Labrenzia sp. PHM005: one gene and its partner. The protein of the gene in region 1 interacts with the protein of each later gene in a pairwise test. Links are inferred from orthologs where the notes say so. Each region holds a gene or a part of one and is shown on either strand. Other genes may lie near its edges.

The links. Proteins that work in one complex are often made in the same cells at the same time.
Region 2: the proteins of FJ695_RS07590 (region 1) and ndk interact in binary tests that used the Escherichia coli proteins (3 or more experiments, as listed by UniProt). The link is inferred for Labrenzia sp. PHM005 from one-to-one orthologs.

Annotation. Positions count from the first base shown.
Region 1 is NZ_CP041191.1:1,660,527-1,666,439, forward strand. The notes cover bases 1,834-4,698. They hold FJ695_RS07590 (5-formyltetrahydrofolate cyclo-ligase), read left to right. Parts: upstream 1,834-2,909; coding sequence 2,910-3,488; downstream 3,489-4,698. Other genes in these bases: FJ695_RS07575 (DUF4164 domain-containing protein), read left to right, coding at 1,948-2,226; FJ695_RS07580 (cell division protein ZapA), read left to right, coding at 2,233-2,610; FJ695_RS07595 (TIGR00282 family metallophosphoesterase), read left to right, coding at 3,528-4,355; FJ695_RS07600 (YebC/PmpR family DNA-binding transcriptional regulator), read left to right, coding at 4,461-4,698. In the rest of the region: tkt (transketolase), read right to left, coding at 1-1,500; more of FJ695_RS07600, read left to right, coding at 4,699-5,207; FJ695_RS07605 (MazG-like family protein), read left to right, coding at 5,271-5,570; FJ695_RS07610 (hexameric tyrosine-coordinated heme protein), read left to right, coding at 5,670-5,894; FJ695_RS07615 (sulfite exporter TauE/SafE family protein), read right to left, coding at 5,905-5,913. UniProt on the Escherichia coli protein: Involved in the removal of 5-formyltetrahydrofolate.
Region 2 is NZ_CP041191.1:4,508,710-4,512,467, reverse strand. Bases 1-2,966 are described here. They hold ndk (nucleoside-diphosphate kinase), read left to right. Parts: upstream 1-1,255; coding sequence 1,256-1,678; downstream 1,679-2,966. Other genes in these bases: FJ695_RS20370 (YHYH protein), read left to right, coding at 2,453-2,966; FJ695_RS20380 (DUF4344 domain-containing metallopeptidase), read right to left, coding at 143-1,018; FJ695_RS20385 (AraC family transcriptional regulator), read left to right, coding at 1-146. Also shown: more of FJ695_RS20370, read left to right, coding at 2,967-3,586; FJ695_RS20365 (EF-hand domain-containing protein), read left to right, coding at 3,677-3,758. UniProt on the Escherichia coli protein: Major role in the synthesis of nucleoside triphosphates other than ATP. The ATP gamma phosphate is transferred to the NDP beta phosphate via a ping-pong mechanism, using a phosphorylated active-site intermediate.

The DNA.
Region 1 (5,913 bases):
GCACTCGAGAGTCTCGGTGACATCTGCCGGGCGGAAGAAGGTCAAGTTCGGGATCGCGCGCAGCGCTGCAAAATGTTCGACCGGCTGGTGGGTTGGGCCATCTTCGCCAAGACCGATAGAATCGTGGGTCATCACATGAATGACACGCTGGTTCATCAGGGCAGCAAGGCGGATAGACGGACGGCAGTAATCAGAGAAGATCAGGAAGCCTCCGGAATAAGGGATGAGCCCGCCGTGCAATGCCATACCGTTCATGGCAGCTGCCATGCCGTGTTCGCGAATGCCGTAGTGAATATAGCGGCCGGAGAAATCGTCCGGAGTCACCGGCAAGGTCTGGGCTGTCTTGGTGTTGTTGGAACCGGTCAGGTCGGCGGAGCCACCGATGGTTTCCGGGATGACTTCGTTCAAGACACCCAGAACCGCTTCCGAAGCCTTACGGGTTGCCATCGTCGGCAGGTCTTCGGAAAGTTGTTTTTTGTAATCCAGAACAGCCTGTTTCAGGCCTGACGGCAGATCGCCTCGGTTCCGGCGGTCAAATTCGGCACGCTGTTCTGCATCCGCATCATTGAAGCGCTTCTGCCAGTCTTTATGAGCCTGTGCGGAGCGCAGGCCAGCGATGCGCCAGGCATCGAGAATGTCGCTCGGAACTTCGAACGGCTCATGCGGCCAGTTCAGCGCATCGCGGGTGCCGGTGATCTCTTCTGCGCCGAGGGGGGCGCCGTGAACCTTTGCTGTGCCGGCCTTTGTCGGAGCGCCAAACCCGATGGTGGTTTTGGCCGCGATCATGGTCGGCTTGTCGCTTTCCTGCGCCTGGCGGATTGCAGAGGCAATGGCATCGGGGTCGTGACCATCGATGCTGATGGTGTTCCAGCCGGAAGCTTCGAAACGGGCAATCTGATTGGTCGAGTCGGTGATGCTAACAGCGCCATCAATGGAGATACCGTTGTCGTCCCAGATCACGATTAGCTTGTTTAGCTTCAAGTGGCCTGCCATCGACAAGGCTTCCTGGCTGATGCCTTCCATGAGGCAGCCGTCGCCCGCAAGAACATAGGTGAAGTGATTGACGAGGTCTTTGCCGAAACGCTCTTCTTGGAGGCGCTCTGCGATTGCCATGCCGACTGCGTTGCCGAGGCCCTGACCCAGCGGGCCGGTGGTTGTTTCGATGCCGGCGCCGTGGCCGTATTCCGGGTGGCCGGCAGTTTTTGCGCCCAGCTGGCGGAAGTTCTGCAACTCTTCGATCGGGAAGTCTTCATAGCCGAGCAGGTAAAGCAGGCTATAAAGCAGCATGGATCCGTGACCGGCGGACAGGACAAAACGGTCGCGGTCGGCCCAGTTCGGGGCGGTCGGATCGAATTTCAGAAATTCAGTGAACAGGACTGTGGCGATATCGGCCGCGCCCATTGGCAGTCCCGGGTGTCCGGATTTGGCCTTTTCAACGGCATCAATGGCAAGAAAGCGGATTGCATTTGCCATGCGCTGGTGTTTTTCAAGATCGCTCATCTTTGTCCCGTCGCTTGCGTTAGTGCTCCTGGCGCCAGCGTGGACCGTCCGGCGCGGAGAATGGTGTGGTGCGTTGCTTTAAAAAGATAACTGTCGTCAGTTTCGATCAGGCGCCAGACAAATATCAGGAACCGGCAGCGAGTCAATAAAGCGCTGACAGGGTTGTGAGGGAATAAATTCCGCATTCAGGGGTTATTGAATTGAGGAAATTAACAATGGTCCCATTGACGGAAAGAATATGCTGCACCTAATCTCGGCATCCGGTAACAGATTTACCTTTTTTGATTTGTCAGGTTGCCAAGGAAAGCGTGAAACCCGCAAGTTGTTTGCGGGCACATCATTTTTTGTGCGAAATAGCTATGCTGAATGTTGGTCTCTTTAAGGGGCTGGGTTCAGCCGCCACGATGGGGAATTGGGGTAACGCTTTATATGGCGGATGTCGATTGCATGGAAAAGACCAGCCTGGCCGATGCCGTAAAGCGCCTTGAAAATGCCTTAGGTCAACTGGAAACTGCGGTTCAACGCCGTTTGGATTCGGATCGCTCTCTCAATTCTTTGCAAGATGATTTGCAACGGATGGGTGAAGACCGGTCCCAATTGGCTGCCACTTTGGATGAGAGTGAGGCGAAGGCTTCTCGTCTGGAAGAGGCAAACAAGGATGTATCCCGCCGTCTGGTTACAGCGATGGAAACGATCCGCAGTGTTTTGGATGCACACGGAGGCTGATGGCACTTGGCCCAGATAAGCGTGACCATAAATGGCAAGTCGTTCCGGATGGCTTGCGACGATGGTGAAGAGCAGCGCCTGGAAGGCCTTGCGGCCCGTTTCGATGGCTGGATCGGAGAACTGAAGTCGGCATTTGGTGAGATCGGCGATCAACGCCTCACGGTCATGGCCGGGATCATGGCAACCGATCAGCTTTCCGAGCTGGAGCGGAAGGTGACGCGCCTGGAACAGGAACTGGCTGCGGCAAAAGACCAAGAAGCGGCGGCCGTCAACAACATGAGCCAGCACGAGGAAGATCTTTCCAGGGCGGTGAATACAGCCGCGGCACGGATTGAAAGCCTTGCTGAGGGCCTGAACAAAAGCCTGCGCAGCAATTCTGATTGACGGCGGCTTTTAAACATGTCCCCGTTTCGTTTGGGAACAAGAATATGCCGCTCTGGTAATTGCGCGGCGTTGTCTCTATATGCGGTAATCGTGGCTGCCCGATTTGTCAGGATATTTATCCCCGGGGCCTTACGCATTCCTTAGGGAGCTGTCCCTGCGCTGGGCCGTGGTCCGTTGCATACGGCGCCCACCTACTTTGTAGGTTCTCCGGGATTGCAGATCCAACGGTCGGGCGGCTACGCTGCTTGAGGACACTGCCTCAAGCCGGGTCACGCAAAAACACATGACATAAGACACCGATGACGACCCAGACTTCCCTCGCTCACGAAAAAGATCAGCTCCGAAAAGAGGCTCTTGCACGCCGTAAGGCCATGCCGGAAGTTGATCGGATCGAAAAAAGCCTGGCGCTTGCTGAGCATGGTTCCGGCCTGCCGATACCCCCTGGTGCTGTGGTTGCAGGATTTTGGCCAATCCGGGATGAAATTGACCCACGTCCGCTGATGGATCAATTACGTCAGGCGGGCCATCCCTTGTGTCTGCCCGTAGTCGCCGAGCCGCACCTGAAGTTCAGGAGACTGGAACGTGGCGCTGAAATGGAGCCGGCTGGGTTCGGCACTATGGCGCCAGGTTCTGAAGCTGAAGAGCTGCGGCCTGACGTTCTCTTGATGCCGCTGGCTGGTTTTGACAAGCATGGCAACCGGATCGGTTACGGAAAAGGCCATTACGATACTGCGATTGCTGCGTTGGAGAAGACCGGGCCGGTGGTGTGCATTGGCCTTGCTTTTGGCGTTCAAGAAGTTGACCTTGTCCCGGCCGAAGGACATGACAAAGCTTTGGCAGGCATTTTAACGGAAGACGGATACAGATCCTTCCGGTAAACCGGTGCCGGATTTGAAGTAGGCGTTCTGCGAGGTTTTATGCGTATTCTTTTTCTGGGGGATTTGGTCGGCCGGGTTGGCCGCACGGCGGTCATTGAGCAGCTGCCGGGCCTGGTGGAAGAACAGCAGCTGGATTTCGTGATTGTAAATGGCGAGAATTCCGCCTCCGGGTTCGGGATTACCGAAGCGATCTTGCAGGACGTTCTGGATGCAGGTGCAGATGTCGTCACCACGGGCAACCATGTTTGGGACCAGCGCGACACGCTGGTTTACATCGAACGGCAGGACCGGTTGCTGCGCCCGGTGAACTATCCGAAAGGTACTCCAGGGCGTGGTGCGCATCTTTATACCGCCCGCAATGGTGCCCAAGTCATGGTCGCCAACGTCATGGGCCGGGTCTATATGGACGCGCTCGACGATCCGTTTGCAGCGATGGACAAGGTGGTCAATGACTGTCCGCTGGGTCAGGTGGCGGATGCCATAATCGTTGATGTTCATGCAGAAGCGACCAGCGAAAAACAGGCGATGGGCCATTTTCTCGATGGCCGGGTAAGCCTCGTGGTTGGCACACATACGCATGTTCCGACGGCGGATCATCAGATCCTGGAGAATGGTACAGCCTACCTGTCAGATGCTGGCATGTGCGGTGCTTATGACAGTGTGCTGGGCATGGACAAGGAAGAGCCGGTCAATCGCTTCCAGCGTAAGATCCCTGGCTCAAGATTTACGCCAGCAACGGGTCCAGCCACCATTTGCGGCGTTGCGATTGAAACCGATGACCGCACGGGACTGGCGGAAAAAGTTGCCCCGCTTAGAATTGGCGGGCGTCTGGAGCCAGTGCTGCCGTCCTTCTGGACAGCTGATTGAGAGGTATCTATCTCCGCAATTTCCGGAACTGGATTTTCAGCGTCAACTTGCCTATAAGCGGGCGAGTTTTCTAATAAGCAATCCGACTGAGAGCCGAGAAGAGCCATGGCAGGCCATTCAAAATTCAAGAACATCATGCACCGCAAGGGACGTCAGGATGCCGTCCGCTCCAAGATGTTCTCCAAACTGTCCAAGGAAATCACCGTTGCCGCAAAAATGGGCGACCCGGATCCAGATTCCAATCCGCGTCTGCGTTTGGCGGTCAATAACGCCAAAGCCCAGTCCATGCCGAAGGACAACATCCAGCGGGCGATCAACAAGTCCCAGGCTGGTGATGCCGAAACATATGACGAGATCCGTTACGAGGGTTATGGTCCGGCGGGTGTCGCTGTTGTTGTTGAAGCCTTGACCGACAACCGCAACCGGTCCGCATCCAACATCCGGTCCTACTTCACAAAATGTGGCGGTTCACTTGGTGAAACCGGCTCGGTGTCCTTCATGTTCGACCGGGTTGGCGAGATCATCTACAAGCCGGAAGCTGGCGAAGCCGATGCCGTTCTGGAAGCGGCCATCGAAGCGGGTGCAGAAGACGTGCAGTCCGATGAAAACGGTCACACGATCTATACGGCCTTCGAAGATCTGAACGATGTCGGCAAGGCGCTTGAAGACGCGCTCGGTGAAGCCGACTCCACCAAGATCATCTGGAAGCCGCAGAACCTGACACCGGTCGATGCGGACAAGGCCCAGACGCTGATGAAACTGATCGACATGCTGGAAGATGATGATGACGTTCAAAACGTCTACACCAACTTCGATGTCGATGAAGAGACCATGGCACAGCTGGCCTCCTAAGAAGTCTCTAGTCACAGTCTGATCAACCCCGGCTTGGCCGGGGTTTTTCTTTTGGGAAATGCAATGCGCGAAATCTATGAACTTACCCAGCTTGACGGCAAATCATTGCAAGAACGGACGTTGAAACTGTCTGAAGAGTCAGGCGAACTGGCCCAAGCTGTATTGACCGTTACCAAAGCGCCCGGCAGCACCTACAAGAACCATTCCTTGGCAGATGTCCGCGAGGAAGCCGCAGACGCTGCAATTGTCGCGCTTAGTATTCTAGCGCAAACCTGTTCGTCTGAAGCTGAGTTTTCAGCGGAATTGGACCGGTTGATGGGTGCTAAGTGTGCCAAATGGAAATCTGTGCTCTCGCAAGGTTGATTGAAATTCCATTCATCCGGCGATGCTCTGTTCCAAAAACGATTGTCATCTGCTTCCAGAGTGTGAACTATCAAGTGAACACGAATGGGGAGAGAACAGATGTCTTGGTTGCCGACCTTGCTGACAGAAACGCCAGAAGATGGTTATGAGCTTGCGATCAAGCTCTCGCGGATGGCGGTCAAAAAAACTCAGCCTGATGACGCGGCGCGTGAAAAAATGCGCGCTGATTATGCGTTTAACGCCGACAGTCTAACGAATGTCTCTCAAGTCGTTGCGACCAATTTTCAGACCATTGCCCAAGCCAACAATTATTGGCGCGATTGATATGCTTTGATCACTGCCG
Region 2 (3,758 bases), 2.8 Mb from region 1 along the record:
GGCTGCTACGCGAAACAGATGATCCTGTCACTCACGTGCTCGAAGCTGCTGGTTTTTTAACCCGCTCGAACTTCTATAAGGAATTTCAAAAGCGGTATGAGCTTTCCCCGGGCGCTTACCGGAAGAAGCACCAAGCTGCGGCCTAGTCCGCGTTTGCGATTTCGTCCAAATAAAGTTCAGCAAAGGCACCGAGCAATTCATGGCACAGTGTGACAGAGCGATCGTTTGCATCCCAATAGGCGTTTGACCCGCCGCAGGACGTTGTCCGGAATGTGATCTGTTCCGGCAGCTTGAAGTATGTATCCAGGTCTTCGGCCACCTGTTCCAGGATCTCAGCTTCTTTCATAAACAAGACGACACTCTCAAGGCCTTCAGAAGCTGGTTCATGAGAAACCGTAACCTTGCCTCCTGGCTCGTCGCTGTCACTCGTGTGCGGATCTGTCACTTCCCGCCAGGAATCGGATGTCTGTGCATAGTCGTAAGCACAGCTCTCGATCCGCTCATCCGGCATTTCAAGATCGCGGGCAATATCTGCGAAGGTTTCTTCGTCGGCGCCGACCATCAGGCACAGGATCCGGTACCCGCGCTGTTCATCAAGATCGTGTTCGCCATAAAAGACCAGATCGTTTTCTTCATCTGAGGAGACGAGAAACCAGCCGATCATGGCATTGATCAACAAAAGGTCCCGGTCGTCCGTTTCATCGGATAGCATGACGATGGTTGCCAGATTGTCGACCGCGTCTTCTTCCTGACCCAAAACCGGAATGCGGAATTCGGAAATCAGCATATGTCCGGCTTCGTGGTACGTGGCGAAAAGCGCATTGCCACCGACAAAGACAAGCAAGTTTTCCAGTTCTTCTGAAGAAAGTTCAGCCAGGCGCTCATCCATGGAAAGTCTGTGATCGGCTTTTCCGTCCGCCATCGCGGCAAAGGGAAAAGTGGTTGCGAAAAATCCAAGGCAAACAAAGGCGAGCAAGTTGCGGAGCTGGTTGGCAAAATTGGGCGAAGGGAGGCGCATTCAACAAGCCTTGTTTACAAGTTCACGTACAGTTCAAAAACCAGATTAGGCGGCAATTCGGGTCATTGCCAGCGGCGAAGTCATCCGTCCTTCTGCCATCGACATGAAAATGTCATGGCCCGCCCCCCTTGCAGGCAGGGCAAGGCCCCGTTATTAAGGCCGCGAAATTTCTCAAAAAGACCATAGGACACGGCGGACTTGGCCGGTCCCACCCTCTAGTTCAAGAAAGACGATGAAATGGCGATTGAACGCACGTTTTCCATGATCAAGCCGGACGCCACCAAGCGGAACCTGACCGGTGCCATCATCAAAAAATTCGAAGATGCCGGCCTGCGCGTCGTAGCCTCCAAGCGCGTATGGATGTCCATCCGTGAAGCGGAAGCCTTCTATGCCGTTCACAAAGAGCGTCCGTTCTTCGGCGAACTGACCGAATTCATGTCCTCCGGCCCGACCGTTGTTCAGGTTCTGGAAGGTGAAAACGCGATTGCGAAAAACCGTGAAGTCATGGGCGCCACCAACCCGGCCGACGCTGACGAAGGCACCATCCGTAAGGAATTCGCCCTGTCCATCGGCGAAAACTCCGTTCACGGCTCCGACGCTCCGGAAACCGCTGCAGAAGAAATCGCCTTCTGGTTCTCCGGCACCGAGCTGGTCGGCTAATTTTCTTTAGCTGAGTTTTTTGAGAAGGGCTGGCACCTGAAAAGGTGCTGGCCCTTTTTGCGTTTGGCGCTCCTGTTACCGTCGATGACCGTTTGTGCAACTCTAGCCCCGGATGTCACCCCGGGTGCAGCGGAGCGGAAACCCGGGGCCCACTCATTTCCAGAGCCGAAGGATAGAAAGCAGAGCTTTGGCGAATAATGCGGCGAGCAGGCACCTGCTCGGCGCTGCGGTTGGCCGGGGTGATACTTGAGTTCGGTGCAACGGCAGCGGACAGAAATGTACCACTCGGCCAAAATCACCTGTCCATGTTGCCCCGTGCCGCCCCGGACCTGATCCGGTGCCTGTTTCGTTTGTGGTCCCGGCTCAAGGCCGGGACGGTACTGAGAGCGCAGGGACACGGATGCGCTTGGTCCGTACACTGAAGTCATCCCGCCCCGCGCAGCGGAAATGTGCGGGAGCTTGCCCCGGACTTGAGCCGGGGATCCATTCCACGTTTCACCGCGCCGAAAGCGTTTTTCGGGGTCAAGCCGAGCTGCAATGAATGAGTTCCAATCCCTAGACGCTGGAAATGAGTGGATCCCCGCACGTTGGCGGGGATGACTTCCAGAGTTCGCTGGAGCACGGAGCGGCAGTACTTTGTTTTCCGTGGGTATTTTCGCAGGCTGCTACCGTTTGTTACACGCAGAAACATTTTAAGACGCCTTGGCGACAGCATTCCTTTGACAGGGCGGCCATATAAGACATGTCTTGGGCGAAAGACATGGGAGAACTGAAATGCGCACAACGGCATTTCTCATTTGCGCATTGGCGGTAACGCCCGCCGGTGCACATGACAGCGCGTCACCGATTTCCGGTGAAGAAGACCTGGAACACAGTCATTTCGGCGAAGATATTCTGCACCTGCTGGTACCCGAAGCAGAGGCGTCCGCTAACATCACGGTAGACGGCAACAAGCGGCGGATCCGCGCCAATGGCTATCCGATCAAGTCGCCGGGCAGTTTTCCGAACCGCAACAATCCGCATCGCATCTCCAAAAAGAACTACAATTTGAAAGTGCCGCTGGCCCCACGCAAAAACGGTCGTGCAACCAACGCCCAAGGGTCTGTCTTCGGCATTGCTCTCAACGGCGTTGTTATGGATCCGGGAACCGCCGAATACTGGCAAAACAACCGGCGGTCCGGCTGGAACTATGAGGCCATGGGCGGGGCCTGCAAATTGGGTTTGGACAAATACAATGCCCATGTTCAGCCCGATGGCACCTATCATTATCACGGCATTCCGACCGGTGTTTTGGCCTCGGAAGGTGGACGGTCCGTACCGGCGCTGATTGGTTATGCCGCCGACGGGTTTCCAATTTACGGCCCCTATGGCTATTCCAATCCGCAAAAGAAATCCGGCATCAAAAAGCTGAAAAGCAGCTACCGGATCAAGTCAGGAACACGGCCGAGCGGGCCGGGCGGACGCTACAACGGCAAATTCACCCAGGACTGGGCCTATGTGCGCGGCGCCGGGGATTTGGACCAGTGCAACGGCCGCTTTGCTGTTACTCCGGAATACCCCAAAGGCACCTATCATTATGTGCTGACAGATCAGTTTCCCTATATTCCGCGCTGCTGGATGGGCTCGCCGGACAGCAGTTTTAAGCGGCTGAAGCGCCGGGCGGATGTAGATGCCGGTGAGGCCGAAGCCCAATTTGCGGCCTTGGCAGAGGAAACGGACACGTCCGCGCAAACCATCGACTTTACTGCCTTTTCTGACAACAGCGACACCGCGTTGACGCTCATTCAGGCGCAGGGCGGGCACAGGCCCCGGTTCCTTCAAGGCGGTCACCGTCCACCGCCGCCAGGCGCTGGGCCCCGTCAAGGGCAACGCCGCCAGGGCGGCCGCGGGCCTTGCAGTGGCAGCTGAATAAAGCAACAAGAGTGCGTGGCGGCACGCACTCTTTTCCATTCTTGGAATGTGCCTGCGTCCAATACTTTGGGGATTAGGGGCAAATTGATGAAACGGAAAATCTTGCTGGCGTTCGTTGTTGGGGTGCTGGCTGCACCACATGCATGGGCAGCAGACGAAGCTGGCGCCA